4 regions of the Clostridium sp. SY8519 genome follow, and region 2 is predicted to be linked to each of the others. Evidence: riboswitches for the same ligand, from Rfam matches in the RefSeq annotation. Region 2 holds a riboswitch; each other region holds the start of a gene.
The links. A riboswitch is a leader RNA that binds a small molecule or an ion and turns the genes downstream of it on or off. The one in region 2 is predicted to bind thiamine pyrophosphate.
Positions count from the first base shown of each region.

Region 1 (7,622 bases), 1.4 Mb from region 2:
CTTTTTGTACAATTTGCCCTTCACTCTCGTCATACTCCCTAAGTTTTGTCAAGTTTTTCCTATAATATTTTGTCTAATTTGTCTATATTATAACAATATTTATTTTTTTCGTTTGTTTATTTTGATAAAAAGCATTGAATTTTCTCCGGCAATATGGCATTATAATAGACAAATGTTTCAAGAAAACAAAAGGAGGATTGTGTTATGTTATTTGTCAAGTTTATCCTTGCTTTAATCCCGATCATCTGGCTGATTGTTGCACTGAGCGGCATCAAGATGGCCGGCTTTAAAGCCTGCGTGATCGCGCTGGTCATCGCAGCCATTGAGGCAGTCGCGATTCCGTTCTGGCATATGCGCCCGGTCGACGCTGCTTCCGCTGCGCTGGAAGGTACGCTGAACGCGTTATGGCCGATTATTCTGGTTATCATCGCGGCGCTGTTTACCTATAATCTGACCCTGGAAACCAAAGCCATGGATTCCATTAAGAAAATGCTTGCCAGCGTATCCATGGATCAGCGTATCCTGATGCTGATCATCGGCTGGGGATTCGGCAACTTCATGGAAGGTATGGCCGGATTCGGTACCGCAGTCGCTATCCCGGCAGGTATCATGGTTGCGTTAGGCTTCAACCCGATTCTGACGGTAGTCGCTTGTTTCGTTATCAATACCACGCCTACCGCTTTCGGTTCTGTCGGCGTACCTACCGCCACACTGGCCACTGTTACCGGGCTGGATGTAGGCACCCTGGCAGCAAATACCGCTGTCATCGAACTGATTCTGATGTTCCTGTCTCCGTTTATCGCCATCTGCATTCTTGGCAAGGGATTCAAGGCTTTAAAAGGTGTCTTCGGCATCACAGTGATTTCTTCTCTCGCATTCGTTGCCCCGGCGGTTCTGACTGCCTTCGGCATCGGCGCGGAGCTTCCGAATATCATCGGCTCCATCGTATGTATGGTGGTTACCATCCTGCTTGGTGTAAAAACCAAAAACCGCCCGGTTCCGGATGAATACCGCGTACTGAAGAAAGTACCGGAATCCGGTGAAGGCGCAGCCGCAGCAGAAGAACATTTTGACGTAAAGGAAGGCATCAAAGCATGGAGTCCTTTCGTACTGATCTTCATCTTCCTGCTTTGCACCAGCAAGATCATCCCGTTTATCAACGGACCGCTGAGCTCCATTAAGAGCAGTTTCCAGATTTATACGGGAACCGGTGATCCGCTGGGCTTTACCTGGATCAACACCCCTGGTGTCATCATCTTCATCGCTGCCATCATCGGCGGACTGATTCAGGGCGCAAGCTTTGGTACCATGGGCAGAGTTTTTGTCAAAACGGTAAAAAGCAACTGGAAGACCATCGTCACCATCTGTGCCGTACTGGCCACCGCCAAGGTAATGAGCCACTCCGGCATGACCTCTGATATCGCAGGACTCCTGGAGAAATCCGGAAACTTCTTCCCGCTGGTATCTCCTCTGATCGGTGTCATCGGCGCTTTCGTAACCGGCAGCGGTACTTCCACCACCGTGCTCTTTGGCGATATGCAGCGGCAGACAGCGGAAGCCATCGGCGCCAACCCGTACTGGCTTGCTACCGCTAACACCATGGGCGCCGGCATCGGCAAGATGATCAGCCCCCAGGGCCTTGCCATCGGTGCAGCAGCCATCGGTATGTCCGGTCAGGAAAGCAAGCTGATGAGCGCCACCGCCAAGTACTGCGTCCTGTGCGTAATCATCGCCTGCCTGTGCACATATCTGCTCCCGATGCTCGGTGTACAGATCGGATAATCGAATTTATGCCCTGACTGCTTTTCAGGCAGCGGGACTCAATGATACAGAACTGTTTTTACAGGCCTGCCATAAAGACCTTTCTGATCCGGATCTTTTTCCGGAACAGAAAGGTCTTTTTTCACTCCATAAAATCTGATTCCCGCAGAGCATCAATCAGCGCGCCCGGATCCGCGCATCCCATCAGGCTGCTCATGACGCAGACACCGGCACAGCCGGTATCGCGCAGCTCTTTCAGGCGCTCCGGCGTAATTCCGCCAATGGCATACACCGGGATGTGCACGGCCCCGCAGACTTCCGTGAGAAACTCAGCGCCCCGGCCCGGCAACCCTTTCTTGCAGTCCGTCGCGAAAATATGGCCCGCGGTCAGATAGGTACAGCCCAGCGCTTCCGCCTGCCGCGCTTCTTCCACCGAATGGCAGGATGCGCCCAGGACTCTAAAGCTCTTCCGTTCTTCGGCAGACATCTGCACAAGGGCGGGCAGCGGGACATGCAACGCGGCAGCCTGCAGACTTCGGGCGGCCGCCGGATAACTGTGCAGAATACCCGTCACCTGCTCCCGGCGGCAGAGTTCCAGTACTTCTGCCGCCAGTCTTCGGTACTGTTCCGGGGACAGGTCTTTTTCCCGAAGGATCAGAGCATCCGGATGTCCGCGGACAATTTTCCGGATTCGTTCCAAAAACGGTTCTCTGCTCAGCTTCCGGCTGGTTACTCCTATGATTTTCAAAAGCCGCCTCCGTTTTTATACATACAGATAATCATTCAGCACCGGCTGCAGCCCCTCATCGGACATATCTTCGTACATCCCGGACAGGCTTCTGCCGTCGCAGATCTCAAACTGCTCGTCTCCTTCTTTTTCCTGTGCCTGTCTGCCGGTATACTTGCTCTCATGGTCTCCGATTCCGGTTGACACGCCGGCAGATATTTTTGTGGCCGCGATTTTTACGATACCATTGCGGAACTGGGCGCTTTCCCTGGAAGATACGGTGATGCCCACATAAGGCAGAAAAATCCGGTACGCGCACAGCACCTGGCACAGCTGCCGCTCCCCCACATCCAGGGGATTGATCTTCTCGTTATTGATAATCGGCCGCAGACGCGGGCAGGACAGGGACATCTCCGCCTGGGGATATTTTCTCTGCAGATAATACACATGCATCCCAGTGGCCAGGGCGTCTTTGCGGAAATCTGACAGACCCAGCAACGCGGAAAATCCTACGCCCCGCATGCCGCCCATAAGCGCGCGTTCCTGGGCATGAAACCGGTAGGGCCACACCCGCTTATGCCCCAGCAGATGGAGGGTCTCATATTTGTCCGTGTCATATGTTTCCTGGAACACCGTCACATAGTCCGCGCCGCATTCGTGCAGATACCGGTAATCCTCTGTATTAACCGGATAGACCTCCAGTCCCACCATGCGGAAATATTTCCGTGCCAGCCGGCAGGCTTCCCCGATGTACTTCACATCGCTCTTTGCCCTGCTTTCTCCGGTCAGAATCAGGATCTCTTCCATGCCGCTGTCCGCGATCACCTTCATCTCATGCTCCACCTGCTCCAGCGTCAGTTTCACACGGGTGATCTGATTGTAGCAGTTAAATCCGCAATATACGCAGTAGTTTTCGCAGTAATTTGCAATATACAGCGGGGTGAACAGATACACCGTATTGCCGAAATGCCTGCTTGTTTCCCTGCGTGCCCGCTGCGCCATCTCTTCCAGGAACGGTTCCGCCGCAGGAGACAGCAGTGCTTTGAAGTCTTCGATGCTGCAGATCTCATGATCCAGTGCCGCCCGGACATCACGGGCCGTATACTGACTGCAGTCATAACTGTTCATCTGCTCCATGACTTTTTCACAGACGTCCGAGTCAATCTGTTCCATCCCCGGCTGGTACTTCATATGATCCGTCCGGGAGGAGGGATCGGTTTCCAGCCGGTGCTTTTTTTCCAGGCTCTTTGCCGTCATCTGGTCCGAGTCAAAGATAAACTCATTTTCCATTGCTCTGTACACCTCCTCAGTCATGCAGGAATCCGGTCAGCGGGTCGGAAGACGCCGCTCCCCGCAGCAGCACGCGTCCCAGTCCGGATAAATATGCCTGTCTGCCGGCTTCGATGGCTTTGCGAAAAGCCGAAGCCATCAGCGGAAGATCCCCGGCTGTGGCCAGTGCCGTATTGGCCATAATCGCCGCCGCGCCCATTTCCATTGCCTCACAGGCCTGGGACGGTCTGCCGATTCCCGCGTCCACAATGATGGGCAGGTCGATTTCATCAATCAGAATCTGAATAAACTCTCTGGTGGCCAGTCCTTTGTTGGATCCGATGGGGGAAGCCAGAGGCATCACGGCTGCCGCGCCGGCCGAAACAAGATCCCTGGCCGCATTCAGATCCGGATACATATAAGGCAGTACCACGAACCCCTCCCGGGCCAGGATCTCTGTCGCCCGGATCGTCTCCTGATTGTCCGGCAGCAGGTATTTGGAATCCCGCATGATTTCGATCTTGACGAAATCACCGCATCCCAGCTCCCGGGCCAGACGGGCAATCCGCACGGCTTCCTCCGCGTTCCTGGCTCCTGAAGTATTGGGAAGCAGCGTCACTCCTTCCGGAATATAATCCAGGATATTTTCTTTTTCCGTTGTATTTGCCCGGCGTACCGCCAGTGTCACGATCTCCGCGCCGGCATCTTCCACTGCTGCCCGGATCAGTTTCAGGGAATATTTCCCCGATCCCAGAATAAACCGGGAGGAAAATTCCTTTCCGCCAATGACTAATTTGTCCTGTGTCTCCATTTTGCTCCTTCTTTCTGTTTCTGCCCAGACGGAACTCTGTCCGGAACTTCCGCCCTTCCTGTGTCTTACGGTCTGCAGACGGTCTGTCAGCCGCCGCCCATGAACTGTACGATCTCCACCACATCGCCATCCTGCAGAATCACAGCGGCATACCTGTCTTTGGGCAGAATTGCTTCATTGTATTCCACAGCAATGACGCGGGGATCATAGCCCGCTTCCCGCAGATAATCCGCCAGTGTCCTGCCGGCTGTGTCCAGTTGTACTCCGTTAATCTGTACCATTCGGGTCCCTGCTCCTTTCCTTTCATTCCTGTGCAAACAGCGAAAAACACGAAAAAAAGGAAGGCGCCTGACTGGCGTCTTCCCTGTATTCTCATCTTATTTCCAGACTTTCCTACGTTGGCATTATCCAAATCAGGTGTATGGGTCGAAGGTGTACCTTCCTCTCAGCCTGTCCGGATGCTGTCATCCTCAAGCTCCCCGCTGTTCACTTGTTAATTCTATTATAGCCCTGCTTTTTCGCCATTGCAAGCCGTAATTTCTGATTTCTTTTCCATTCATGAAGCGGTGCCGGCAAACTGGGAATTATACAGTGACGTATAAAAACCATTGGCTGCCATCAGTTCCTCATGGGTTCCCTGTTCAATGATTTTTCCCTCTTTCATGACAAGAATCCGGTCCGCGCTGCGAATGGTGGAAAGCCGGTGTGCCACAATGAAGCTGGTCCGTCCTTTCATCATCTTGCTGAATGCCTCCTGGATCCGGATTTCCGTCCGGGTATCAATACTGGAAGTCGCCTCGTCCAGAATCAACATGGGCGGAAGCGTCAGCATGATCCGGGTGATACACAGCAGCTGTTTTTGTCCCTGGCTCAGACTGTCATCGTCAATCACCGTGTCCAGCCCTTCCGGCATCCTGCGGATAAATTCCCAGCTATGGGCCTCTTTGGCTGCCTGAATGATTTCCTCTTCGGATGCCTCCGGCCGTCCGAAAGCGATATTCTCCCGCACGGTTCCCTGTTTCAGCCAGGTCTCCTGCAGAACCATACCGTATCCGCGCCGCAGGGACTGCCGGGTCACCTGGTAAATATCCTGTCCATCCACAGAAATCTTCCCTTCATCCACATCGTAAAAACGCATCAGCAGGTTGATCAGTGTGGTTTTCCCGCATCCGGTCGGACCCACAATCGCCACGGTCATACCAGGCTCTGCCCGGAAATTAAAGTCCTGAATCAGCGGTTTTGTTTTCTCATAAGAAAACGCCGCATGTTCAATGGCAACACTGCCCTGAGCCACCTGCAGTTCCCGATCCGGCTCTTTGCTCATGGGTTCCGCCTCGATCAGCGCGAATACCCGGGCCGCGCAGGCCAGCGCGTTCTGCAGCTCCGTAATCACTGAGCTGATATCATTAAAAGGCTTCATGTACTGGTTCGCGTAGGACAAAAGCACGGTCAGACCGCCTACGGTCAGATTGCCGCCCAGGATCCGAAAGGCGCCTACCAGTGCCACCAGCGCATAAATCACATTATTTACCGCCCGGGTGCCCGGATTGGTCAGGGAGCTGAAAAACACCGCCTTCTGGGAGTATTCCTGCAGTTCCAGGTTCACTTTACGGAACTGTTCCGAGGCTGTTTCTTCATGGCCGAAAGCCTTCACCACTTTTTCGCTGCCGACCATTTCGTTGATCAGCGCCGTCTGCCGGCCCCGGACTGCCGTCTGTTTCTGGAACATCCGGAACGAACGGGTGGAAATAAAACGGGCCACAAAAAAGCTCAGGGGGGTCATCACAATCACCAGCACGGTGATTCCGATATCTCTCTGGAACATAAAGACCAGTGTGGCAATGATCGTGACAATCCCGGAAAACAGCTGCGTAAATCCTAACAGCAGGCCATCCGACAGCTGATCGATGTCCGCGATGACACGCTGCACAATATCCCCGGAACTGTGAGAATCCAGATAAGACAGAGGAAGATCCTGAATCTGGCGGATCGCCCGGGCTCTGATATCCCTGACAGTCCGAAACGTCAGACGGTTGTTGATGATGTTCATGATCCAGGTCGCCAGTGCGGCCAGCACCATCAGCACCGCAATGCGAAGCCCGTACCAGGCCACCAAGGAGAAATCCACCCGGTGTTTCGCCACGATGCCGTCAATGGCATCGCCGTACAGATTCGGAATATACAGCTGAATGATGACAGAGACAGCCGCCATCACAATGCTGGCTGCCAGCAGCGCCTTATACCGGCCGATGACTGCCAGCACTTTCTTTAACACTGCCATGCTGGAAGACGTATCCATGGCATTCTGTTTTTCTTTCTGCGGCTTCTGCGCGCCGCCACGTCGGAATCCTCTGCTCATGCCTGCGCCTCCTTTCGTTCTTCCGGATACTGGGAGTAATAGATCTCCTGATATACGCCGCAGTCCCGCATCAGTTCCTCATGGGTGCCCCGTCCCACCAGTCTGCCGTCATCCAGCACCAGGATCTGGTCCGCGGTCCGTACGCTGGCCGTTCGCTGGGACACGATAAACACAGTCATCCGCTGTCCAAGCGCGCGCACCGCTCTGCGCAGATTCAGATCTGTCGCGAAATCCAGCGCACTGGCGGAATCATCCATAATCAGGATTTCCGGCTGTTTGACCAGCGCCCGCGCAATGGTCAGCCGCTGCTTCTGACCGCCGGACAGATTTCGGCCGTTCTGTTCCAGCAGGGCATCCAGCTGTCCGTCTTTTCCTTTTACCACTTCTGTGGCCTGGGCCGTGGCAAGAGCCGCCCACAGTTCTTCATCGGAAGCGTCCGCCTTTCCCCACTGGAGATTCTCACGGATACTGCCTTCAAAAAGTTCTGCCTTCTGGGGCACGACGCCGATCCGTTCGATCAGCTTCCCTTCCGGATAATCCCTGACATTGCTTCCGTCCACTTCCACACTGCCCTGTGTCACATCATAAAATCGCGGGATCAGGTTTACAATAGTGGTTTTTCCGCTTCCGGTGCCGCCGATAATTCCCACAGTCTCGCCCTTTTTCACAGAAAAATCGATATCTGACACTGCGTC
Region 1 is NC_015737.1:1,869,258-1,876,879, reverse strand. It holds gene CXIVA_RS08765 (lactate permease LctP family transporter) at 205-1,782, shown strand; gene CXIVA_RS08760 (thiamine phosphate synthase) at 1,904-2,509, opposite strand; gene thiH (2-iminoacetate synthase ThiH) at 2,525-3,778, opposite strand; gene CXIVA_RS08750 (thiazole synthase) at 3,795-4,568, opposite strand; gene thiS (sulfur carrier protein ThiS) at 4,655-4,849, opposite strand; TPP riboswitch at 4,942-5,060, opposite strand; gene CXIVA_RS08740 (ABC transporter ATP-binding protein) at 5,125-6,849, opposite strand; gene CXIVA_RS08735 (ABC transporter ATP-binding protein) at 6,924-7,622, opposite strand, start outside.
Region 1: another riboswitch for thiamine pyrophosphate. It lies ahead of thiS (sulfur carrier protein ThiS); the one in region 2 lies ahead of thiM (hydroxyethylthiazole kinase).

Region 2 (7,622 bases):
CCTTTTTTGCAAAGATTGCTGAAATGACAGCGATTCCGGCAATTCCGGTTCCGGAAAGGGACAGGATGTTATCTCTGGTGATACCGCCGATTGCGATGACGGGAATATCCACAGCCCGGCAGATTTCCGATAAGACAGCGTGGTCCACCTGTTCCGCGTCATCTTTGGAATCGGTGGGAAATACCGCGCCTACACCCAGGTAATCCGCGCCCCGTTCCTGGGCCAGCAATGCTTCTTTTACCGTGTGGGCGGATACGCCTAAAATCTTGTCGGGGCCAAGTTTTTCCCGGACATTTCCCGCCTCCATATCGTTCTGCCCCACATGGACACCGTCGGCGTCTGTCTCAAGGGCGAGGTCCACATCATCATCAATTACAAAGGGAACCTGATACCGACGGCACAAGTCCCGCAGCTGCAGCGCTTCTTTTAAGTATTCGTCATGGGAAAGCCGCATATCATCTTTTTCGCGTACCTGCAGAAAAGATACGCCGCCTTTTAAGGCCTGCTCGACAGCTTCGTATAAGGTCCTGCCCTGCAGCCAGTGTCTGTCGGTAACAGCGTATAAGAGAAGGGATTTTTTATCGAATTTCATAGTTTGCTCCTTGTTCCAGTGTTTCTCCGGTCATATTGCAGACGGCGTCAATGATGCGTATGCGAAGAGATGCATTGCCTTCGGCTCCCGTCAGGTTTTTTACAGCGATTTCGCCGGCCAGACCCATCAGGATCGTGGCGGCTGCCGCGGCTTCCAGCTTGCTGTCCGGATTGGCGGCAAGGAATGCGGTCATCAGACCGGAAAGCTGGCAGCCGGTGCCGGTAACGGTGCTCATTTCCCTGCGTCCGTTCCGGATGACATAGCAGGAAGAAGCGTCAGCGACCAGATCAATCGCGCCTGTGATCGCAATAATACATCCGCAGGTTTTGGCGTAGTCTTTGGCAAATGCAGCCATGCGCTCAAGGTTTTCTTCGGTAACGGCATCTGCGGCGTCCGCGTCCACGCCCTTGGTTGTAGTGCTGCCCAGTGCCAGAGCCTTAAGCTCGGATACATTCCCGCGGATGACATCAAATTTGAGTTCCTCCATCAGAGATACCGCGGTATTGGTTCGCAGTCTGGAAGCACCTGCGCCTACCGGGTCGAGGAGAAGTGTGTGGCCGAGAGCGTTTGCCTTTCTGCCTGCGCGATACATTGCCTCAATGGAACGTTTCTGAAGGGTTCCGATATTGATGTTTAATCCGTCACAGATGGCAGTGATATCTTCCACATCCTCCGGTTCGTCGGACATGATGGGACTTCCGCCGACAGCAAGCAGTACATTTGCCACATCATTGACGGTGACATAGTTGGTAATGTTGTGTATGAGCGGTGCTTTTTTCTTTACATTCTCCAGACAGTCTTTGATCATTTCAGAATTCTCCTTCTGTTTCAGATGCAGGGATAACCATACATATGCACCAGCCGATGCGCCGTGAAATGCAGGTTCCGCAGATCGCTGCAGAAAAAAGCGCGGTCCTGTATGGACTGCGCTTAGTGAATGCGAAAAACTATTTCCCTACGTTGGCATGATCCAAATCAGGTTATGGGTCAGGAATTCTATTCCACTCTCAGTCCCTGGGGACTCCCCTGTTTCTACCAGTTATTATAGAGGTTAGGGGAGAGATGTCAATATAGGGAAGAGGAAGAAGGTTGCCTGGAAGCAGCAATAGGGTGACGCTGCAGTGGACAGTCCGGATAAAATATGATAATTTGTGGGAAACTAGAATAAAATAGTGGATCAGATTCACTTGAAGAGAGGAGCTGCGAAAACAACATGAAAGTACTGATTCTCAACGGAAGTCCGAGAAAAGACGGAAACACAACCATTGCGCTGAATGAAATGATAAAGATTTTTGAGGCGGAAGGCGTAGAAACAGAAGCTGTCCGGATCGGAAACAAGGATATCCGCGGATGTATCGCCTGTGGGACATGCGCCGACAAGGGCAAATGTATATTTGATGATATTGTGAATGAACTCGCGCCGAAATTTGAAGAAGCCGACGGCCTTGTGGTGGCATCCCCGGTGTATTATGCGTCAGCAAATGCTACGCTGATTGCCTGTCTGGACAGACTTTTTTACAGCACCCGGTTTGACAAGACCATGAAGGTGGGGGCAAGTGTGGTTGCCGCAAGACGCGGCGGATTGTCTGCGACGTTTGACGAACTGAACAAATATTTTACGATCTGCGGAATGCCGGTGGCATCCAGCCAGTACTGGAACAGCATCCATGGAAGAGAACGGGGAGAAGCAGCGGAAGACCTGGAAGGTCTTCAGACGATGCGGGTGCTTGCCAGAAATATGACATTCCTGATGAAGAGTATTGCGCTGGGAAAAGAAGCTTACGGCCTGCCGGAACAGGAAGAGTGGCAGCCGACGCATTTTATCCGATAATCGTTTTTGTGGCGCAGATGGCCATGAAACAAACGGCTTGCTGCGGAAAATATTTCAGTGGATGATCAGATGCTCCGGGAAAGCCTGGAGGAACGGGTAAAGAAGGGAAAACAGGATGAAAACTGAGGAAAAGAAAGAGCATATTCAGAAGATCGGATGCGGAAGAGAAAACTGCAGATTTCTTGCAGAAGGGAAGATCTGTATTTCTGAAGTGCGCATGTTTCGGGAACTCCCGCTGGAGCTTCAGAAAGAACTGGCGGGTAAGTCCGTGCATTCCACGTTTCAGGCGGGAAGTTATATCGCCGCGGAGGAGGATGAAATCAACTCGGTGATTATTATTCGAAGCGGAAAAGTCAAAATTTCCAGAACAGACGCCATGGGGGAGGAACATATCCTGGATGTCCTGCATGACGGTCAGAGTGTCTGGCACGGGATTTTCCTGAAAGAACACCGGTACAATTATGACGTGATCTGCATGAGCGAAGTGGCAGTCTGCGAGATCCCCCGTGAGACGATTATGAATGTGCTTACCCGTCATCCGCAGATTTCTCTGAGCCTGATTGAGATTCTGGCACAGGATATCATGGATGCGGAGGAGAAAGTGATGCTTCTGTCGATTCGGGAACCGAAGCAGAGGGTGGCCACTTTTCTGCTTCGGCGGGAACGGAGATGTCTGGGGCCTGAGATCCATCTGAAACTGGACGACATTGCTTCTTCGGTGAATCTGCGGGTGGAGACAGTGAGCCGGAATATTGCGCAGCTGGAAAAGGATGGCGTGATTCAGCGGACCGGGCGAGGGCGCCTGAAAGTAATGAATCATGAGAAACTGCGGCATATGACGGAATTGAATTAGCCGGACTCGGCCCTTTTTGGAAGTCTGCAGCCCAAAACATTTTTTGAAAAATGAGAAAGAATCCAGTTACTTGATTACAATCAAAGAACTTGGCGCAAGAGTCTGCTACTATCAGCTTGTCACAAGGAGATGACAGATGGAAGCAGAACAAACCGTCGGTCACAGAAATTGTGGCAGACGGTTTTATTTTATTTTGCTGGAAACAGGAGGGCGCCATGATCAAGGGAAGAATTCATTCAATTGAGACATTTGGTTCGGTCGACGGCCCGGGCATTCGCTTTGTGATTTTCCTGAAGGGATGCGCGATGCGATGCAAGTTCTGCCATAACGCGGATACCTGGGACGGACAGTCGGATGACCTGCGCACCGCGGATGAGCTGATCGAACAGGCACTGCGGTACAAGCCATACTGGGGCAGCGAAGGCGGCATTACAGTTTCCGGCGGAGAACCGCTGCTGCAGATTGATTTTCTGCTTGAGCTGATGAAAAAGGCAAAGGAGCGGGGCATCCACACGGTAATCGATACGGCAGGCCAGCCTTTCCGGCCGGAGGGCGAGTGGTTTGCAAAGTTTGAGGAGCTGATGCGGTATACGGATCTGCTTCTGGTGGATATCAAGCAGATCGATCCGATGAAACATATGAAACTGACCGGTGTGCCGAATGAAAACATACTGGAAATGTTTCGCTATCTGGATAAGATAAAAAAACCCATCTGGGTCCGTCAGGTGCTTGTGCCGGGCTGGACCGATGATCCGGAAGATTTACAGAAGGAACGGGCGTTCCTGGATACGCTTTCCAATATTCAGAAAGTGGAAGTGCTTCCCTATCATTCCATGGGAGCCTATAAATGGAAAAAGCTTGGAATTCCCTATGCGCTGGAGGGCGTGCAGAGTCCGACGGGGCAGCAGGTGAAACAGGCAGAAGAAATTCTCGGCGCGGGTGAGTTTGCGCCGGCAAGAGTAAGCGTTGCGTAAAATAGAGAACGCATTGCAGAAGCTGCAGGGCAGACAGAAAAATGCGAAACGCGCAACAGCGGCCGCAGCGCAGAAAGGAGAGCAGGATATGAGAACAGAATGGCGAGGATTTAAAGGAAATAAATGGACCGATGATATCGATGTACGGGAGTTCATCCAGAAGAACTACACACCCTATGACGGCGATGAAAGCTTCCTGGAAGGCGCGACAGAGGCAACCGATCTTCTGTGGGGCAAAGTACAGGAACTGCAGAAAGAGGAACGGGCAAAGGGTGGTGTACTGGACTGTGAAACAGAAGTGGTTTCCGGCCTGACTGCCTATGGAGCCGGCTACATCGACGCATCGATGAAAGATCTGGAGAAAATCGTGGGTCTTCAGACGGACAAGCCGTTAAAACGGGCCTTTATGCCCTATGGCGGAATCAAGATGGCGGAAGAAGCCGCTGAGAATTACGGGTACCATGTCAACGACAAGTTCCACAAAATTTTTACAGAGTACCATAAAACCCATAACCAGGCAGTATTTGACGCGTATACTCCGGAGATGCGTGCCGCGAGACATTCGCACATCATAACCGGGCTTCCGGATACCTACGGACGGGGACGAATCGTCGGTGACTACCGAAGAGTCGCTCTGTACGGCATTGACTTTCTGATTGCGAAAAAGCAGGAAGACTTCGCGAACTGCGGAGATGGCACAATGACTGATGACATTATCCGGCAGAGAGAAGAGATCAGCGAACAGATCCGTGCGCTGAAAGGCATGAAGGAAATGGCAGCCGCTTACGGATATGACATTTCCGCGCCGGCGAAGAATGCGAAAGAAGCGGTGCAGTGGGTATACTTCGGCTACCTTGCGGCGGTAAAGACACAGAACGGCGCGGCGATGTCCGTCGGACGGATTTCCACTTTTCTGGATATTTACATCGAGCGGGATCTGCAGGAAGGGACCCTGACAGAAAAAGAGGCGCAGGAACTGATTGATCAGATGACCATGAAGTTCCGCATGGTGAAATTTGCCCGGATTCCCAGCTACAATGAGCTGTTTTCCGGCGATCCGGTCTGGGCAACCCTGGAAGTGGCGGGCGTCGGCATGGACGGCCGGCCGATGGTTACCAAAAATGACTTCCGTTTCCTTCACACCCTGGAAAACATGGGACCTTCACCGGAGCCGAACCTGACCGTTCTCTACAGCTCCGCACTGCCGAAAAACTTCAAGAAGTACGCGGCAGCGATCTCCGTACGGACATCCTCCATCCAGTATGAAAACGATGACGTGATGAAACCGGTATGGGGCGACGATTACAGCATCTGCTGCTGCGTCAGCGCGACACAGACGGGGAAGGAAATGCAGTTTTTCGGCGCCCGGGCAAACCTTGCCAAATGCCTCCTGTACGCAATCAACGGCGGAAAGGACGAGAAGTTTCTGGATAAACAGGGAAACCATATGCAGGTGGGACCGGAGTATGCCCCCATCACTTCCGAGTATCTCGATTATGATGAGGTGATCCACAAGTTCGATCAGATGATGGACTGGCTGGCAGGACTTTACGTCAATATCCTGAACCTGATCCAGTATATGCATGATAAATATTACTACGAGGCAGCGGAGATGGCGCTGATTGACACCGATGTCCGCAGGACATTCGCGACAGGAATTGCGGGATTTTCCCATGTGGTAGATTCGTTAAGCGCAATAAAATACGCGAAGGTGAAAACAGTCCGTGACGAATCCGGCCTTGTGACAGATTATGAAATTGAGGGAGATTTCCCCCGTTACGGAAACGATGACGAAAGAGCGGATGACATAGCGGTATGGCTGCTGAAGACCTTCTTAAAGAAGATCAAAAGACACCACACCTATCGGGATTCCGAGCCGACCACTTCGATTCTTACCATTACATCCAACGTTGTGTACGGTAAGGCAACCGGCGCGCTTCCGGATGGAAGAAAAGCCTATGTTCCCTTTGCGCCGGGCGCAAATCCGGCCTACGGAGCAGAGGAAAACGGCCTTCTGGCTTCCCTGAACTCAGTGGCAAAACTGCCCTACGAGTATGCGCTGGATGGAATTTCCAATACACAGACGATTCATCCGGATGCCCTCGGCCATGAGGATGCTTCCCGGGCAGAGAATCTGGTGCGGATTCTGGACGGATATTTCGATCAGGGCGCCCATCATCTCAACGTCAACATCTTCGGTGTGGAAAAATTGAAAGATGCCATGGAACATCCGGAAAAACCGGAGTACGCGAACTTTACGATTCGTGTCAGCGGGTATGCGGTTAAGTTCATTGACCTGACCAGAGAGCAGCAGCAGGATGTTATCTCCAGATGTGTGCATGAGAGAATATAAGAAAATAAAATCACAGAACGCCGGGAGGGGATCCCCTCCCGGGAAAACGCCCGGACTCTGTGGTATGCGGCGGCAGACCACAGAGTCCGGGCGTTTTTGGACCAGGGGAGGAGATTCCGGAACAGATGAGTCCACAGAACTACAAAAAAATAATTTAAACTGTATCCTCAGATACGGAATCTGCTGGGAATTTTGTGTATCCTAAATGCTGACAGAAGCAATACACAGAAAAAGTCGCTGAGAAAGGCGGTGCAGAATGAAAGAAAAAGTCGGAGAGGTCTTTTCCATAGCGAATGACAATATGCCGGTCAGCGGATGCACGGTTTCAAAGGAAATATATAACGGCGAAAATGCCATCAGTTATTTTTCCCTGGCAGAGCATACGGACATCAGCGCGGAAATTTATCCCTATCACAAGCTGATACTGGTGGCTGACGGAAGCATCGAAGTATATGGGAAGGAAGGCTATCAAAGGGTCCTGGGTGCCGGAGACGGGATCCTGACGTTAACGGACACACCGGTGGGAATCCGGACATCGGACCACGCGGTATACACAGAGATTTCGATTCAGAAGGAGGATATTATGAACGGAGCGATTCACGCAGGAGAAGTATTTAAACTGGCAGATCTGGTTCCTTACCAGGAAGGAAAGATCATAAACATGGATGTCGTACATAATGACAAGATGAAATTTGTCATTATGGCCTTTGACAAAGGCACAGGCCTGGCAGAGCATGCGGCGCCGGGAGAGGCACTGATTTTTGCGCTGGACGGGGAAGGTATTATTGGTTATGATGGAAAGGAGCATGTGATCAAGGCCGGGGAAAACTTCCATTTCGCGAAAGGCGGCCTCCATTTTGTAAAGGCAACAGAACAGTTCAAAATGGCACTGCTGCTGACACTGGAATAACAGGCGGGAATACCGGAAGAAAAACCGGAGTAACCGACAGGAACACCGGAAGGAAAAAGAGGGAATCCTATGAGAGACTATTTACAGATTGAAAAGGTATACGGAAGAG
Region 2 is NC_015737.1:494,330-501,951, reverse strand. It holds gene thiE (thiamine phosphate synthase) at 1-592, opposite strand, end outside; gene thiM (hydroxyethylthiazole kinase) at 579-1,400, opposite strand; TPP riboswitch at 1,527-1,630, opposite strand; gene CXIVA_RS02400 (flavodoxin family protein) at 1,806-2,423, shown strand; gene CXIVA_RS02395 (Crp/Fnr family transcriptional regulator) at 2,539-3,276, shown strand; gene pflA (pyruvate formate-lyase-activating protein) at 3,492-4,250, shown strand; gene pflB (formate C-acetyltransferase) at 4,339-6,603, shown strand; gene CXIVA_RS02380 (cupin domain-containing protein) at 6,860-7,513, shown strand; gene eno (phosphopyruvate hydratase) at 7,583-7,622, shown strand, end outside.

Region 3 (7,622 bases), 810 kb from region 2:
GCTTTGTCACCCGTCCGATTCCCCGGCCGCCGTCTATCTGCACGCCGGGCTCCGCACTCCGCCGCACAGCGGCACAGATCAGCAGATTTGCCGTGGCGTCGATGTCATCACCGGCGTCTTTCCGTACTGCGCAGGCCGCCTGATACCCTTCCGGCACAAACGCGCGGGCTTCCGGGAACAGCGCTTCCGGATCCGGGCCGATCCGGACCGGTTCGGTTTCCACCAGAATCCCTTTCCCGGTCATAACCCCCACGGAGTCCGGTGCCTCACCGGTCAGCAGAAGCTGTACCGCCCCTTTTGCCGCCAGTGCCGCGCAGGTACCGGTGGTATATCCGCATCGGAGGCGCTTCGCGCCGTTTCTGATATAGTGTTCAAATGCCATGCTTCCTGACTCCCATCTTAAAAAGTATACAAAAAAATTGCAATCTTTCTTGTGATTTTTTTACATAATTGGTAATAATCTGCAGGCGTTTCCGAACAAAACTCCAAAAAAGCCCCCTGTTCTGACTGACCCTTTCCTGTCCGATTCGGTTTGGGCAGATCCGGGCAATGCTGCTTCTGCCGGTACCTGCGGCATACCGGAAACGTCCGGTCAGGCCCGGGCAATGGCCTGGTTTAGCCGGTTCAGCACCCGCTTCTTGTCTGCGCTCCACAGCGGCCCCAGCAGCAGGCGCTTCGGGCCGTCTCCGGTCAGACGGTGAACCACGGTTTCCGCGGGCAGGAGTTTCAGGCAGCTGACCACCAGTTCCACATACGTGTCCAGATCCAGCAGCGGAAAGGGATGTTCCTCATACTGCCGCCCCAGTTCCGTTCCCTTCAGCACATGGAGCAGCTGCAGTTTGATCCCGTCCAGCGTCGGGGTAAGCCCCGCCAGATACCGCACAGTGTCCAGCATATCTTCCCCGGATTCCCCTGGCAGTCCCAGAATCACGTGGACGATCACCGTAAGACCTGCTTCCTTCAGTCTCCGGTAAGCATCGGCAAAAACCGGCAGCCCGTAGCCCCGGTGAATCCGCCGGGCCGTTTCTTCGTGTATGGTCTGGAGCCCCAGTTCGATCCACACCGGTTTGATCCGGTTTAACTCGGTAAGAATCTCCAGGATCTCCGGCCCCAGGCAATCCGGTCTGGTTCCGATGGCAAGCACCACGATTTCTTCCCGCCGGATGGTTTTAAGAAAAATCTCCCGCAGCCGCTCCGGTTCCCCGTAGGTACTGGTGTAGGCCTGAAAATAGGCGATATACTTCCGGTCTTCCTCCCGGACCGACTTCATTTTTCCGCTGACCAGCTTCTTCGCCTGCCGGATCTGCTCCTCCAGGGGCGCCGGTTCCGTGTCCCGTCCCCGGTCTGCCGGACTGCCGCCGGCAAAATCCCCGGATCCGCCGGCAGAGCAGAAAATACAGCCCCCTCTGCCTCTTCCGTCCCTGTTCGGACAGCCGCAGCCGGCATCCAGGGACAGCCGGTATACTTTTGTTCCGTACGTCTCTTTCATAACCTGTGAAATACGCCGAATTTCCATAGCTTCTGCCCCTTCCCTTTTGCTTATGCCTATGATTCCGTCTCTGGCCGATTTTTCGGCCGGCCGCGCCGCGGAGCCATGATACAAAAAAATCCGGACCTACCACCGGCTTCCCGTTAGACGGAAATTTTTCCGCTGTGTACGTCCGGATTCTGTTTGGGCAGGTTTCCCTCCTGCCGCTACAGATCCAGTTTCAGATCTTCCTGCGCAAACAGCCCCATTTTCTGGCAGACGGCGCCAATGGCCCAGGTAAGCACTGCCGGCAGAAGGAAGGAAATCAGGATCAGGCCGATCCAGTCCATGGGTGTAATCGCCAGCCTGGCTCCGCTGGAAATCTCCTTCATCCACCCGGTAAATACACCGATCTGTCCCACCAGACCGCAGGTGCCCATGCCGGAAGACACTGCCGCGCCATTCATTTCCAGATGGAATACGCAGGTCGCAATGGGACCGGTAATCGCCGATGCCAATGTGGGCGGCAGCCAGATCACCGGCTTGCGCACAATATTGCCCATCTGCAGCATGCTGGTGCCGATGCCCTGGGCCACAAACCCGCCGATTCCATTGGCCCGGAAACTGAGCACCGCAAATCCGATCATCTGGGCACAGCAGCCTGCCACTGCCGCGCCGCCGGCCAGCCCGGTCAGGCTCAGTGCCGCGCAGATCGCCGCCGAGCTGATGGGCAGCGTAAGACAGATGCCCACCAGTACGGATACCACAATCCCCATCAGAAGGGGCTGGAGATCCGTGGCCCACATAATCGCCTTTCCCACAGCGCTGGCGCCGGCGCCGATCCAGGGCGCGCATGCCATAGACAGGAGCCCCCCGCAGATAATGGTAACAGCAGGCGTTACAATGATATCCACTTTCGTCTCTTTGCTGATCAGTTTGCCGACTTCACAGGCAATCACCGCAATCACATAGACCGCCAGCGGTCCGCCGGCGCCGCCCAGCGTATCCGCGCCGTATCCGACTGCTGCCAGGGAAAACAGCACCAGCGTCGGCGCATGCAGGGCATAGCCGATGGCAATGGCCATCGCCGGCCCTTTGACACTGCTGGCGAACCCTCCCACAGTCACCAGCCAGGCCAGGCCGAACTGGGTCCCGATGGTGCTTAAAATCGTGCCGATCAGCAGAGAGGCGAAAAGCCCCTGGGCCATGGCCCCTAACGCGTCAATTCCGTAGCGCTTTCCGGAAATAATAACATCTTTCTTTTTCAGAAACTGTCGGATCTTTTCCATTTCAACCTCGTTCTTTCCGCAGCTCTTCCCGCTGCTGTCTGCCCCCTTTTTTCAGGTTCTTCCCCAGGTGATATGTCCTGAATTATACTGGTTTTCCATGGAATAGACAAGGTTCTTTCCGCGCCGGAAACATACCGGAAAATGCGCAGACCCATCCGGATCTGCGCATTCACTGCCTGGTTTTCCTGTGTACTTTTCAAAAAATCAGAGCATCCTGTCCCTTAAAGCCGCAGGATCTCTATGATCTGCCGCTTATACTCCAGAAACTCTTCTGTCAGGTTAAAATCCACCCGTTCCTCCCGGGGCGGCGCGATCTTTATTTCATTCTCTATGACCCCCGGCTTTCCGGTCATCAGGTAGATCCGGTCCGACAGGAGGATGGCTTCGTCGATATCATGGGTGATAAACACGGTGGTCAGCTGAATCTGCTTCATTACATCCAGATACCATTTGTGGATCGCCCCCTTGGTAATCGTATCCAGGGCGGAAAACGGTTCGTCCAGCAGGGCCACATTGTCCGAAAACATATAGGTCCGAAGCAGCGCCGCCCGCTGCCGCATGCCGCCGGAAAGCTGATGCGGATATTTCTTCTGGGTTCCTTCCAGGCCGAAATCCGGAAAATAGGGCTGCACCCGGGCAATAGCTGTTTTTTTCTTTTCTCCCCGGATCAGCAGCGGCAGCGCCACATTCTCCTCGATGGTGTAATGGGGCAGCATCAGATCTTTCTGCAGCATATAGCTCAGGTGGCCGGTCTGCCCGGTCACCTCCTGCCCGTCTAAAAGGACCTGTCCCTCCTGGGGATGGTAGATCCCGGCGATACAGTTAAACAGCGTGGTTTTTCCGCTGCCGGACAGCCCCAGGAGGCTGACCAGCTCGCCTTTTTCCACATGGATACTGATCTGATCGATGATTTTTCCTTCTTCGAATGACATGGAGACATTCTTTGTCTCAAGCTTATGCATACAATTACTCCTGCTGCCCTTGCGCCTGTCTTTTTCACCTGCGCAGAGCCCTGTGTTCCCCGCTCCCCGCGGCAGTTATTCTGTTTTGCCGACAGAGTCCTGTTTTCCCGGCAGAGCCCTGTTTTCCCGGCAGAGCACTATTTTTCCGGCAGATACTCATTGGTGAATCCGGTGTTGTCCGGAATACTGCTGTCATAAAATTTGTTTTTGTTGACCCACTGATAGAACCGGTTCCAGCGCTTTGCGTCAAATTCTCCCCAGCGGGACGCGTCCGCCTGGTACTGATCCGCCAGATATTCCTGGCTGGCCTTTACCTGGTCCCCGTTCAGCTCCGGCACTGCCTTGCAGAGAATATCCGCTGCCTTGTCCGGATGTTTGATCGCATAGGTGTATCCCTTGGAAACCGCGGACAGGAACGCTTTCGCCTCGTCCGGATGGTCTTTCAGGAAACTGTCGTTGGCGATGATGACCGGTGAATAGTAGTCAAAGACCGGATTAATATCCCGGAACGCAAAGTAGTTAATATCAAAATTCTGCACTTTGGCGGAAATCCCTGCCCATGCGTAGTAAACCCAGAGGCAGTCGATGCTGCCGGATTTCAGCGCGGATACTTCATCGTCGATGGTTTCCGGAATCATCTTGATCTTGCTGTAGTCGCCGCCGTCTGCCTTTACCACATTCCGGATAATGGCTTTCTCAATGTCCCAGTCCCAGGTGGCGTAGCTGTGGCCCGCCATATCCTTCGGGGATTTGATCCCGGTGCTCTTCTTGGACATAATACCGGATGTGTTATGCTGAATCACGGCTGCCACCGCGGTAATCGGCACGCTTTTCTTTTTGCCTGCCATCAGGGAGGACATGGTGTCCTGGAAGGATACGCCGAAATCGGCTTTTCCGCTTCCTACCAGCGTCTCCGCCCCGTCATCCGGCGGCTGGACGATTTTTACTTTCAGTCCCGCGTCCTTGAAATAGCCCAGCTGATCCGCCACGTAGACACCGGTATGGTTGGTATTCGGCGTCCAATCCAGGACAAAGGTCACTTCTTTCAGATCCCCCGAGGAAGTGCCCTCCGCAGACGCGCTGTTTTCTGTTTTGCCCGCGCTTCCGGACGCGGAAGTGTCGCCAGTCTTGGAACTGCCGCATCCTGCCAGCAGCCCCACGGCCAGTCCTGCTGTCAGAAGCAGGCTGAAAATTTTCTTTTTCATTTCGTCTCATCCTTTCTTGTTTCATTCCATGGCATCATCTTTTTCTGCGCAATATTTACCGCCAGGATCAGCAGCAGACTGATCACGGTAATCAGCAGAATCACCGCAAACATCTTGTCATAGGCAAATGATTTTTTGACCCGGGTCATGTATACGCCAAGTCCCCGGAAGCCTCCCAGCCATTCCGCCAGGACAGCGCCTACGATGGCATATGCCACGGAAATCCTTAACCCTGAGAAAAACTGGGGCAGCGCCCCCGGTATCTTGATGTGCCGGAAAATCTGCCATTTTGTGGCTCCCATGGCCTGGAGCAGATGCACCGCGTCTTTGTCCGCGGAATGAAATCCGTCCAGCACCCCCACGGCAATGGGGAAAAATGAGATAATAATAACCAGCACAATCTTCGGCGTCATCTCATAACCGAACCAGAGCACCAGAAGCGGCGCAATGGCCACCGTGGGAATGGTCTCTGTAATCACGATCAGCGGATACAGCGCTTTGTAGGCGCCTTCCCAGCGATCCATAATACAGGCCGCCGCGAATCCTACCGCCACACCGATGACCAGCCCCAGCACTGCCTCGATCAGTGTAGTGGCCAGGTTCAGCATCAGCACAGAAAAATCTTTTACAAAGGCAGCGATCATCTGCACCGGGGAGGGCAGCATGAAATTCGGCACCACGCCGAAGTACGAGATGCACTCCCAGGCAATAAGAATCACGGCAATCGCCGCCAGCGGATACAGCTTATTCGTGATATTTTCCGATTTTTTTCTCAATGGAAAGTACCTCGCCTTCCGGCTTATAACTTACTTTGATATACGCTGCCACGGAAGGGGCCCCGGCCCGCACCGCGATATGCTGGCATTCCTTGACGATATCCATCAGGGCGTCATAAGGGCCCTCGATCGTAGTTTCAAACGGTCCTACATAATAGTTATAACCGGACCGGGCGATATAAGCGATTACTTCATCTACGATGCGGATCAGTTCCTCGTCGTCCGATGCCTCCGGCAGTGTCTGGATTGCTACACTGGCTTCCATTTTTTCTTCTCCTTTCACGCAAAAGGATCCCCCGCAGAACGAACCGGCCGCCTGTGCCGGACCATAGGTCGGCAGCAGAATCCGCTTCAGAAACTGTGGGGGATCTTTTTTATTTGCATCTGTTATGCTTCCCTACGCTGGAATTATCCAGATCAGGTAATGAGGGTATGCGGGCCTTCCCGCGCTCTCAGCTCTTGCTCCCCTAGCTCTGTTCCGAAAAGATTATAGGCTGTTTGCCGGGAAACTGTCAACGCAGTTTGCGCAGGTATATGAAAAAAGTCCGCTTACCGGCGCAGCACTTCCCTGCCGTACCGGTTCACTTCGTCCATGTAGATGAACCATTTCTCTTCATTCGTGGGAATGTAATAGGGCAGATACCGGCCTTTTCCCGCATAACGGTCCATCGCCGCACGGATCATCGCCCGGGCCTCCGCTTCCGATGTGGCATCCAGATCCAGCTTCTGGTTGTCGATGCCACCCATAAAGGTAATCCGGTCTCCATACTGTTCCAGCAGTGCGTCCAGATCATTGGATACCATCATCGGCTCAATGGCGTCCACGCCGATCTCGGCCAGATCCGGCACGATCTGCATGATATAGCCGCAGGAATGATGGATGTAAAGGCCGCCCAGCTCATGAATCCGACGGGCGTATTTCTCCTCATTCGGCCGGATAAACTCCCGCCACAGCTCCGGGTCAAAGAACATATTGTTATTGGTGCCCCAGTCATCATGCATGTGGATCACCTGGGGCTGCAGATACTGAAAGGCCAGGTCGATGCATTTTAATTTGTAGCTGCACATCGCGTCAAAAAAGGCATGGACCGCCTCCGGAGATTCATAGAAGGCGCACAGGGCGTTTTCCATCCCGATCATCTGATTCATCCGTTCAAACTGGCCGGACAGAAGCAGGCAGGAGACCACGTCTGTCTCCCGATTGACGCCCATGCCTGCGCTCATGCCCTGAAAAATCTGCTCCAGCGGCATAAAGTCCAGCGGCGGAAACTTCACCTTTTCCTGCCAGTCCTCAATGTCGTCAAACAGCATAAAGCCTTTGGCCACCATATTGCCGTTGACCAGTGGATTGGGACCCAGATTGGTCCACTGCACACCCCAGGCATCCGGCCCGGTTCCGTACGGGTCCGGCTGATTGTCTTTTCCGAAATACCGTTCTCCCGGGAATACCACATCCTTCATGACGGAATAAACTTCCGGAATAAAATCGATCGGTTCTCCCTTCAATGCGGCCAGCAATGCTTCTTTTGGTGTCTGCATAACCCCTGCCTCCTTGTCCTGCCTGTCATACTGCTTTGTTTCTGTCTCTATCCTAACAGTTTCCTGCGGCAGAAGGAATCAGTTTCTGTCTCCTGTGCTGTAACCAGAAGTTACATCCCATTCTGTCCCTGCGGAATCGGTTCCAGGTCAAATTCCTCCCGCAGGTCATCCACAATCCCGCTGAGGCCCTTCAGCCTGCTGTCCCGGTGATACAGCAGCGCCGTGTGATAGCGCAGTGCCCTGCCGGGATAGGGAAATCCGCGGACCTGCCCGTTTTCCACTCCGTAGAACATCATGGGAAACACCGCAAACCCCTCCGCCTGCCGCATCAGCACCATCAGGGTCTCAAAATTGCCGACTTCCCTGACTTCTCTGCAGGGGAT
Region 3 is NC_015737.1:1,303,988-1,311,609, reverse strand. It holds gene cbiD (cobalt-precorrin-5B (C(1))-methyltransferase CbiD) at 1-382, opposite strand, end outside; gene CXIVA_RS06215 (TIGR01212 family radical SAM protein) at 593-1,516, opposite strand; gene CXIVA_RS06210 (PTS sugar transporter subunit IIC) at 1,696-2,757, opposite strand; gene CXIVA_RS06200 (ABC transporter ATP-binding protein) at 2,979-3,719, opposite strand; gene CXIVA_RS06195 (ABC transporter substrate-binding protein) at 3,857-4,924, opposite strand; gene CXIVA_RS06190 (ABC transporter permease) at 4,921-5,700, opposite strand; gene CXIVA_RS06185 (thiamine-binding protein) at 5,669-5,965, opposite strand; TPP riboswitch at 6,078-6,179, opposite strand; gene CXIVA_RS06180 (uroporphyrinogen decarboxylase family protein) at 6,250-7,239, opposite strand; gene CXIVA_RS06175 (LysR family transcriptional regulator) at 7,350-7,622, opposite strand, start outside.
Region 3: another riboswitch for thiamine pyrophosphate. It lies ahead of CXIVA_RS06185 (thiamine-binding protein); the one in region 2 lies ahead of thiM (hydroxyethylthiazole kinase).

Region 4 (7,622 bases), 1.1 Mb from region 2:
ACGGTGACAGTGGCGGAAATCGATGGGGAGACACTCTGGAAGCAGATCCGGGCCGCAGGATGCGCCGGTGTGGACCGTGTGGTGCCAATGGGGGAGGCACTGCAGTTTTCTCTGTACTGGGACCGGAAGGATCTGCTGCGGCTGCTTTCGGAGCCGGGCAGGTGACAGAGCAGGGCTGCGTGCGGAAATGAATGCCGGCGGACAGGGCATAGAGATGGAGGAGTGGCACAGATGTATTTCTGGGAAAGACACAGAGAATATCAGGACAGGCCGATGCTGATCACCGAGCAGGGAGAAACGTTTCGCTACGGGGAAGTCTGGGACTGGCAGGAGCGTTTCCTGAGCGGCCTGCCGGCCCGCAGCCTGATCTTTTTTACAGGGGGCAGACGGGCGGCGGATCTTGCGATTTATCTCGGACTGCTGCGTATGGGCCATGTACCGCTGATGCTGCCGGAAACGCTGGGACAGGAGCAGAAAAGGCAGCTGGTGAAAAGGTATCAGCCCAACGGACTGATTGACGGCAGGCAGAAAAACATCCGGATGCTGCATTCCGAAAAGGTAAGGATGCATCCGGACCTGGCGCTTCTGCTGCTTACTTCCGGCAGTACCGGCAGTCCGAAAGCAGTGCGGCTGTCCTGCCGGAATCTTCAGTCCAACGCGGAATCCATTGCGGAATATCTGGAAATCACAGCGGCGGACCGGGCAGTGACCATGCTGCCCCTGTCCTATACCTATGGGCTGTCTGTGATTCACAGCCATGTGTACAGGGGCGCCTGCCTCCTGGTGACGGAACGCAGCATACTGGAGCAGCAGTTCTGGGAATTCCTGCAAACGGCCGGCGCCACGGCCCTGTCCGGCGTGCCCTATACTTACGAACTGTTCCATCGGTTCCATCTGGAAGATATCCCGGTGCCTTCGCTGCGGACGGTTACGCAGGCCGGCGGACATCTGCCGGAAGAGCTGCAGCGGTATATGGCGGAATGGACACGAAAGAGGGGGATTCGGTTCTATGTGATGTACGGACAGACAGAAGCGACGGCCCGGATGGCGTACCTTCCCTGGGAAAAATGTCTGGAGAAGCCGGGCAGCATCGGAAGAGCCATCCCCGGCGGAACGATGGAACTGGCGGATGAAACGGGGGCTCCGGTTACCGGGGCGGATCAGGAAGGCGAACTGGTCTATCACGGTCCCAATGTGTCGATGGGATATGCGGAAAACAGAGAAGACCTGCAGCTGGGGGACTGCCGGCACCAGACTTTGCATACCGGAGATCTGGCCCGTCGGGACAGGGACGGATATTACTATATTACCGGCCGGCGGGCGCGGTTTGTAAAACTGTTCGGAAAGCGAATCAGCCTGGATCAGGTGGAACAGCTGGTGACCGGCCGGTGGCCGGAGGTCAGCTGCGCCTGTGTGGGAGATGATACCGGAATCCTTCTGTGCATGGAACAGAAGGCCGGAAATCCCGCGCCGGAAGCAGTGCGGAACTTTCTGGAAAAGGAGGGGGGAATTCCGGGCAAGGCAGTGATATTACGGACCCTGGAAGAAATTCCGCGAAGGGAGAACGGGAAAACAGATTATCCACAGCTGAAAGCGCTGCAGGCGGAAGCCGGGATGTGACAGATCCGCACAGATTTTTCAGAACCATGACAAAAAAATGAAAACAGCCCCCGGGCAGATGCCTTGTAATTGTTACAAAAAAGAAACAGGAAAGATACATGTTTTAAACGGTATTTTCACATTCATCACGTACAATACAGGTATCAATCAAAGAGCAGGAGGCTGTGTTATGAAAAGAAGAATCATCACGAATGTACTCACAGGATTAGCAATCATATCTATTCCGGCACAGGTCTTGGCATATAGCGCTCCGGCGATGGCTGCGCCGAAAACCACATGGTTTGAGAAAACCTGCCTGAACAATCAGGTAAAAGCGACGAATACAAAAGTCATCACCAGAGGCAGAATCGAACAGGCATCTTCCGAACAGAAACTGTGGGAAGACAACAGCAAAATTTTAAAAGGAAAAACACGGAGCTACAAACTTACCAAACAGACAAAATATTATTCCTATGGGGAAGATGTTCTCCGGATTTCAAAGAAAGACTGGAAAAAACTGGTAAACGCAAACAATGGTCTCGGTATGATCATCCAGGTAAAAGGCGGAAAAGTGACGAAAGCAGTCATTTCCAGCTGAAGGAGAGGCAGGCGGCTGCTGTATCTGCTGATGGGCAGACATCGGTATGTGTGAGAACGTCTGCATGAAAAATAAAAAAATAAAACAGCAAAAATAAAAGATACCCATGCAGCCCGGTCCGCCGCATGGGTATTTGACGGTAAAGGAGCGGGCGATGACATGCAGCGGCTGCGGCATTTACTGAAAAAAACCAGGAAGCAATGGATTCCGCGGCAGGCGGATCCTGTGCTTCCTGGTTTTTTCGGTCACTGGGTATGGTATTCTTTCCGGCCGGTTTTGTCCGGGATGCCCAGTTCCTGCCGGTATTTGTTGACCGTGCGGCGGGAGATGGAGATGTCGAACTGTTCCAGCTCTTTGCGGATGGCTTCATCACTCAGGGGTTTCTTTTTGTCTTCCCGGTCGATGATTTCCCGGATTTTGGCCAGGATGTGTTCCTGGGTCTGCTCTTCCCCGGAAGTGCGGGAGACAGAAGCGACCGGTGTCAGGAAATAATTCAGCGGAAATACGCCCCAGCTGCACTGCAGATATTTGCTGTGGAGGGTCCGGCTGATGGTGGATTCGTGAAGACCGGTATCTTCCGCCAGATCCGCAAGTCCCATGGGCACTTTGTTGCCGGGTCCCCGCAGGAAGAAAAGCTTCTGACGGGTCACCAGGGCGTGCATGACTTTGGACAGGGTGGAAGTGCGCATGCCGATGCTGTCCGACAGGCTCTGGATCTGCTGGATCTTTTCCTTCAGATATTTTCTGGCGGTTTTGTCCGTGGTCTGTTTGGCCAGATCCACATAGAAAGGATTCATGGAAAACCGGGGATACTGGTATTCGTTGATGAGGATGTCGAATTCCTGGTCTGTCTTGATGACAATGGCATCCGGACTGATGTAGCGCAGGTGTTCCCGGTTGCTGAAGGAGTTGCCGGGCTTCGGATTGAAGGTGCGGATCTCCTCACAGGCGGCCAGCACATCTTCGGTGGTCACTTTCATTTTCTTTGCGATCTGAGGGATGTGGTTTTTGGCGACTTCGTCCAGATGGAACAGGATGACCTGTTCGGTGATGGCGGAGTAATTTTTCTTGCGGTGAAGCTGAAGCACCAGGCATTCTTTCAGGTCCCGGGCACCGACTCCGGCAGGATCCAGGTTCTGGATCTCCTGCAGCAGATGAAGCACCGTATGCTCTGACACATGGAACTGGGCGGCGGGAATCGCCGGATCTTCGGTATAGTATCCCTTGGAATCCAGGGAATAGATCAGATAGTTTAAGATCTGCTGTTCTTCCGGGCTGTAGCTAAAGAACATGAGCTGGGAATTCAGGTATTCGGACAGGGCTTTTCCATCTTCGGAAATGTCGTGAAGATTTTCCTGGGAATATTCGGCAGAACTGTCGGACTGATAGTATACTTTGTTCTGATAATCGGTGGATTCCAGCCACTCCAGCTTGCGCTGCCGGTCGATTTCGGAATCTGTGCGGGACGGCTGATCCGGATCCGCCAGTTCCAGTACCGGATTCTCCATGGAAACCGCTTCGATATGGGCTTCAAGTTCGGCTGCGCTCATCTGCAGGATGTCCATATACTGGAGCATCTGCTGGGATATGGTCTGCTTCTGGGTCAGTTCAAGCTGCATTTTATGATTCATGTGGATGCTCCTTCTGCAGGAAATAAATGATACAGTAGTTATCTTAATATTATTTTACAATTGCAGAGGACGGACTGCAAGGTGAAATCTCTTCCTTTGGCTGACGGACAGCGGCCAGGGTAAGATACAACGCGAGGGAAAGGGGGATCCAGCACAGCCAGATGCTCCGGGCACCGAGGTGCAGGACCAGGTACGCGCCTGCCGTGGCAGAGGCATAGAAGCAGATCAGAGTGGAAAGAAAGAAGAGAAATTTTTCTTTCATCCGTGGATCCCCGGTCTGGCGGTAATCCTGGAAGGAGAAGACCGTCTGCTTCAGATTGTTGGAAGAAAAGATGGTGGAACAGCTGAAGCCCCTGGCGCCGGCGAAGCTGCCCCACTGAAAAGCAGTCAGCGCAAACACCGGAAACAACGCGGGAATCGGCGGAGCAGATGGGGGAATCAGCCCCGTAATCAGGATTCCCGCGTATTCCGCCAGAATACAAATCAGACGGCTGCGTCCGGGCAGCCGGCGTTCCAGCATGTGGGCCAGTCCGAGAAACAAGGCAAACAGTCCCAGAGCTGTAGCGCGCCAGAGTACTTCATACCAGGAATGGCCGATTACGATTCGGCTGAAGAGCTCCAGCAGGTTGCCGGTGGCGGCCTGACCGAAATTGTGATCCCGCAGCATGATGGCATAGACGCCGGTAAAACCGCCGACACAGCTCATGGTCATGTGCAGGATGGTGTCATTATTTCGCTGAATCAGATCCATGGATCTACTCCTTTCTGCATCCGTACAGAGATACCTTCCAAAACAGTAACTATACGCTTTCCGGCTGAAAAAAACAATTTTGTATACTGTTTCGGACAATTTCAGACACATTTCGGGAAAAATCAGAGAAATACCGAAAAAACAGCGGGCTGCCCATTGCGAAATGCTGCCGGTGCGCTTATAATAAATGTAACGTGTTGGAAATCTGACAGACCGGCGGAATTATCTGCCTGGGGTGGATTTTGCGGCACTGCAATCACATAACAGGGAGCTTGCAGAAGCAGGCTGAGAGGAGACTGATACTGTCTCGACCGATACCTGATGTGGATAATGCCAACGTAGGGAAATAATCTGCATTCTGCCAAAACTGGGGCAGGATGCGGAAAAGAGTTCAGAACGATTGAGCGGCATCCGAGAGGGTGCCGCTTTTTTCTATGGCAGAAAACTTTGCGGAAAGTTTTCTGCCATGGACAGGTCCGGACATTCGGCGGCAGGATCCGCCATCAGGAAAGCGGCAGATTGGGGGCACCACCTTCTGTCGCGATACAAAATAATGAAGACTCAGACAGGAGGCAAATGTATGAGGACAGCATTAACAATCGCTGGCAGCGACTGCAGCGGAGGCGCCGGAATTCAGGCAGATATCAAGACGATGATGGCCAATGGCGTGTATGCCATGAGCGCGGTCACAGCTCTGACAGCGCAGAATACCACCGGCGTATCTGTGATCAGATGCACGGATCCGGAGTGTCTGGAGGCACAGCTGGATCAGGTGTTTACGGACATCTTTCCGGACGCGGTTAAGATCGGCATGGTGGCGGATACGGAACTAATCCGCTCCATCGCGAAGAAGTTAAAAGAGTATCAGCCGCGTTATATCGTGCTGGATCCGGTTATGGTATCTACCAGCGGAGCAGAGCTGCTGAAAGAAGACGCGGCAGATGCGCTGACCCGGGAGCTTTTTCCGCTGGCGACAGTTCTTACGCCGAATCTTCCGGAAACAGAGGCTTTGACCGGACAGAAGATCACGAAAGAGGGAGAGATGTGTTCGGCAGCAGCCAGTCTTGTCCGCAGATATGGATGCGCGGTACTGTGCAAGGGCGGACACAGCAGCCGGGGGGCCAGTGACCTGCTGGTCCGGAACCCCGCAGATCCGGAATTTACCTGGTTTGCAGGCAGGCGGATTGAGAATCCGAACACCCATGGAACCGGTTGTACATTGTCCAGCGCGATTGCGGCGAATCTGGCCAAGGGATTTTCCCTGACAGCATCCGTGCAGCGGGCAAAAGAGTATGTATCAGAGGCACTGGCGGCCATGCTGGATCTTGGAAATGGAAGCGGCCCGCTGAACCATGGCTTTGCGGTGCATGGTTATTACGCGGAGGATCCGGATCAGACCGCAGCCGGCAGACAGGGAGCGGAAGAGACCGAAGGCTGTCACGAAACAGCTGCACAGAATTTCTGAAAGAGAGGGAGTTTATCATGAAAACATATACCACACAGATGGACGCGGCACGGAAAGGCATTATCACCCCGCAGATGGAGACAGTGGCACGGAAGGAATATATGGAGCCGGAGAAGCTTAGGGAACTGGTGGCAGAAGGCAAAGTGGCGATTCCCGCCAATATCCACCACACATCACTGGATCCGGAGGGTGTGGGCAGCATGCTGCGTACAAAAATCAATGTCAACCTGGGAATTTCCAGAGACTGCAAGGATTATGACGTGGAGATGAAAAAAGTGATGCATGCGGTGGATCTGGGAGCGGAAGCCATTATGGACCTGTCCAGCCATGGAAATACACAGCCGTTCCGTCAAAAGCTTACGGGAGAATGTCCGGCGATGATCGGTACGGTGCCGGTCTATGACAGCGTGATTCATTACCAGAGAGATCTGGCGGAGCTGACGGCGGAAGACTTTGTGGATGTGGTTCGTCTGCATGCGGAAGACGGCGTGGATTTTGTCACGCTTCACTGCGGAATCACCAGAAAAACCATCGATCAGATCCGAACCCACAAGCGGAAGATGAACCTGGTCAGCCGCGGCGGCAGTTTGGTTTTTGCCTGGATGTGCATGACCGGAGAGGAAAATCCGTTTTATGAACACTATGATGAGATCCTGGAGATCTGTGAACAGCACGATGTGACCATTTCTCTGGGCGATGCCTGCCGGCCGGGATGTCTGGCAGACGCTACGGATGTATGCCAGATTGAGGAACTGGTGCGCCTGGGCGAATTGACCAAACGGGCCTGGGCCCACAATGTGCAGGTCATGGTGGAAGGACCGGGACATGTGCCGCTGGATCAGATCGCCGCAAATATGAAGGTACAGCAGACCATCTGTATGGGCGCGCCGTTTTATGTACTGGGCCCCCTGGTGACGGATATCGCGCCGGGATATGACCATATCACGGCGGCAATCGGCGGCGCTCTGGCGGCAGCCAGCGGAGCGGCGTTTCTGTGTTATGTGACACCGGCGGAGCATCTGGCGCTGCCGAATGTAGAAGATGTAAAACAGGGGATCATCGCCTCGAAGATCGCGGCCCATGCGGCGGATATCGCCAAAGGGGTTCCTCACGCCAGGGACATCGATGACCGGATGGCGGACGCCCGGCGGGAACTGGACTGGGAGGCGCAGTTTGCCTGCGCGCTGGATCCGGAAACGGCCCGGAAGATCCGGGAAGACCGCCTGCCGGAAGATGACCATGCGGAAGCCTGCAGTATGTGCGGCAAATTCTGCGCGGTAAGAAGCATGAATAAGGCGCTTTCGGGAGAATATATCGACATTTTGTAAAAAATCCGGTTATACTGTTCTGGAAGCAGCCAGATGAACCTGTGACATGCGCGGAGCATGGCAAAGATACATTTGAAGAGGTGTTCGGGGGGGGAAAACGATGGCCCCGCGCATGCGTGCAGCAGCATTGGAAGAAAGAAGGAGCAGCGTGATGGAGATCGAACGGAAATGGATGGTAGCCGGCTGGCCGGAAGAAAAAGATACGGGGAGACCGGAACATACCTATCAGATGCGGCAGGGCTATATCTCG
Region 4 is NC_015737.1:1,583,920-1,591,541, forward strand. It holds gene CXIVA_RS13415 (acyl-CoA reductase) at 1-165, shown strand, start outside; gene CXIVA_RS07480 (AMP-binding protein) at 232-1,620, shown strand; gene CXIVA_RS07485 (hypothetical protein) at 1,790-2,197, shown strand; gene rpoN (RNA polymerase factor sigma-54) at 2,443-3,828, opposite strand; gene CXIVA_RS07495 (YoaK family protein) at 3,878-4,579, opposite strand; TPP riboswitch at 4,834-4,943, shown strand; gene thiD (bifunctional hydroxymethylpyrimidine kinase/phosphomethylpyrimidine kinase) at 5,160-6,044, shown strand; gene thiC (phosphomethylpyrimidine synthase ThiC) at 6,062-7,372, shown strand; gene CXIVA_RS07510 (hypothetical protein) at 7,524-7,622, shown strand, end outside.
Region 4: another riboswitch for thiamine pyrophosphate. It lies ahead of thiD (bifunctional hydroxymethylpyrimidine kinase/phosphomethylpyrimidine kinase); the one in region 2 lies ahead of thiM (hydroxyethylthiazole kinase).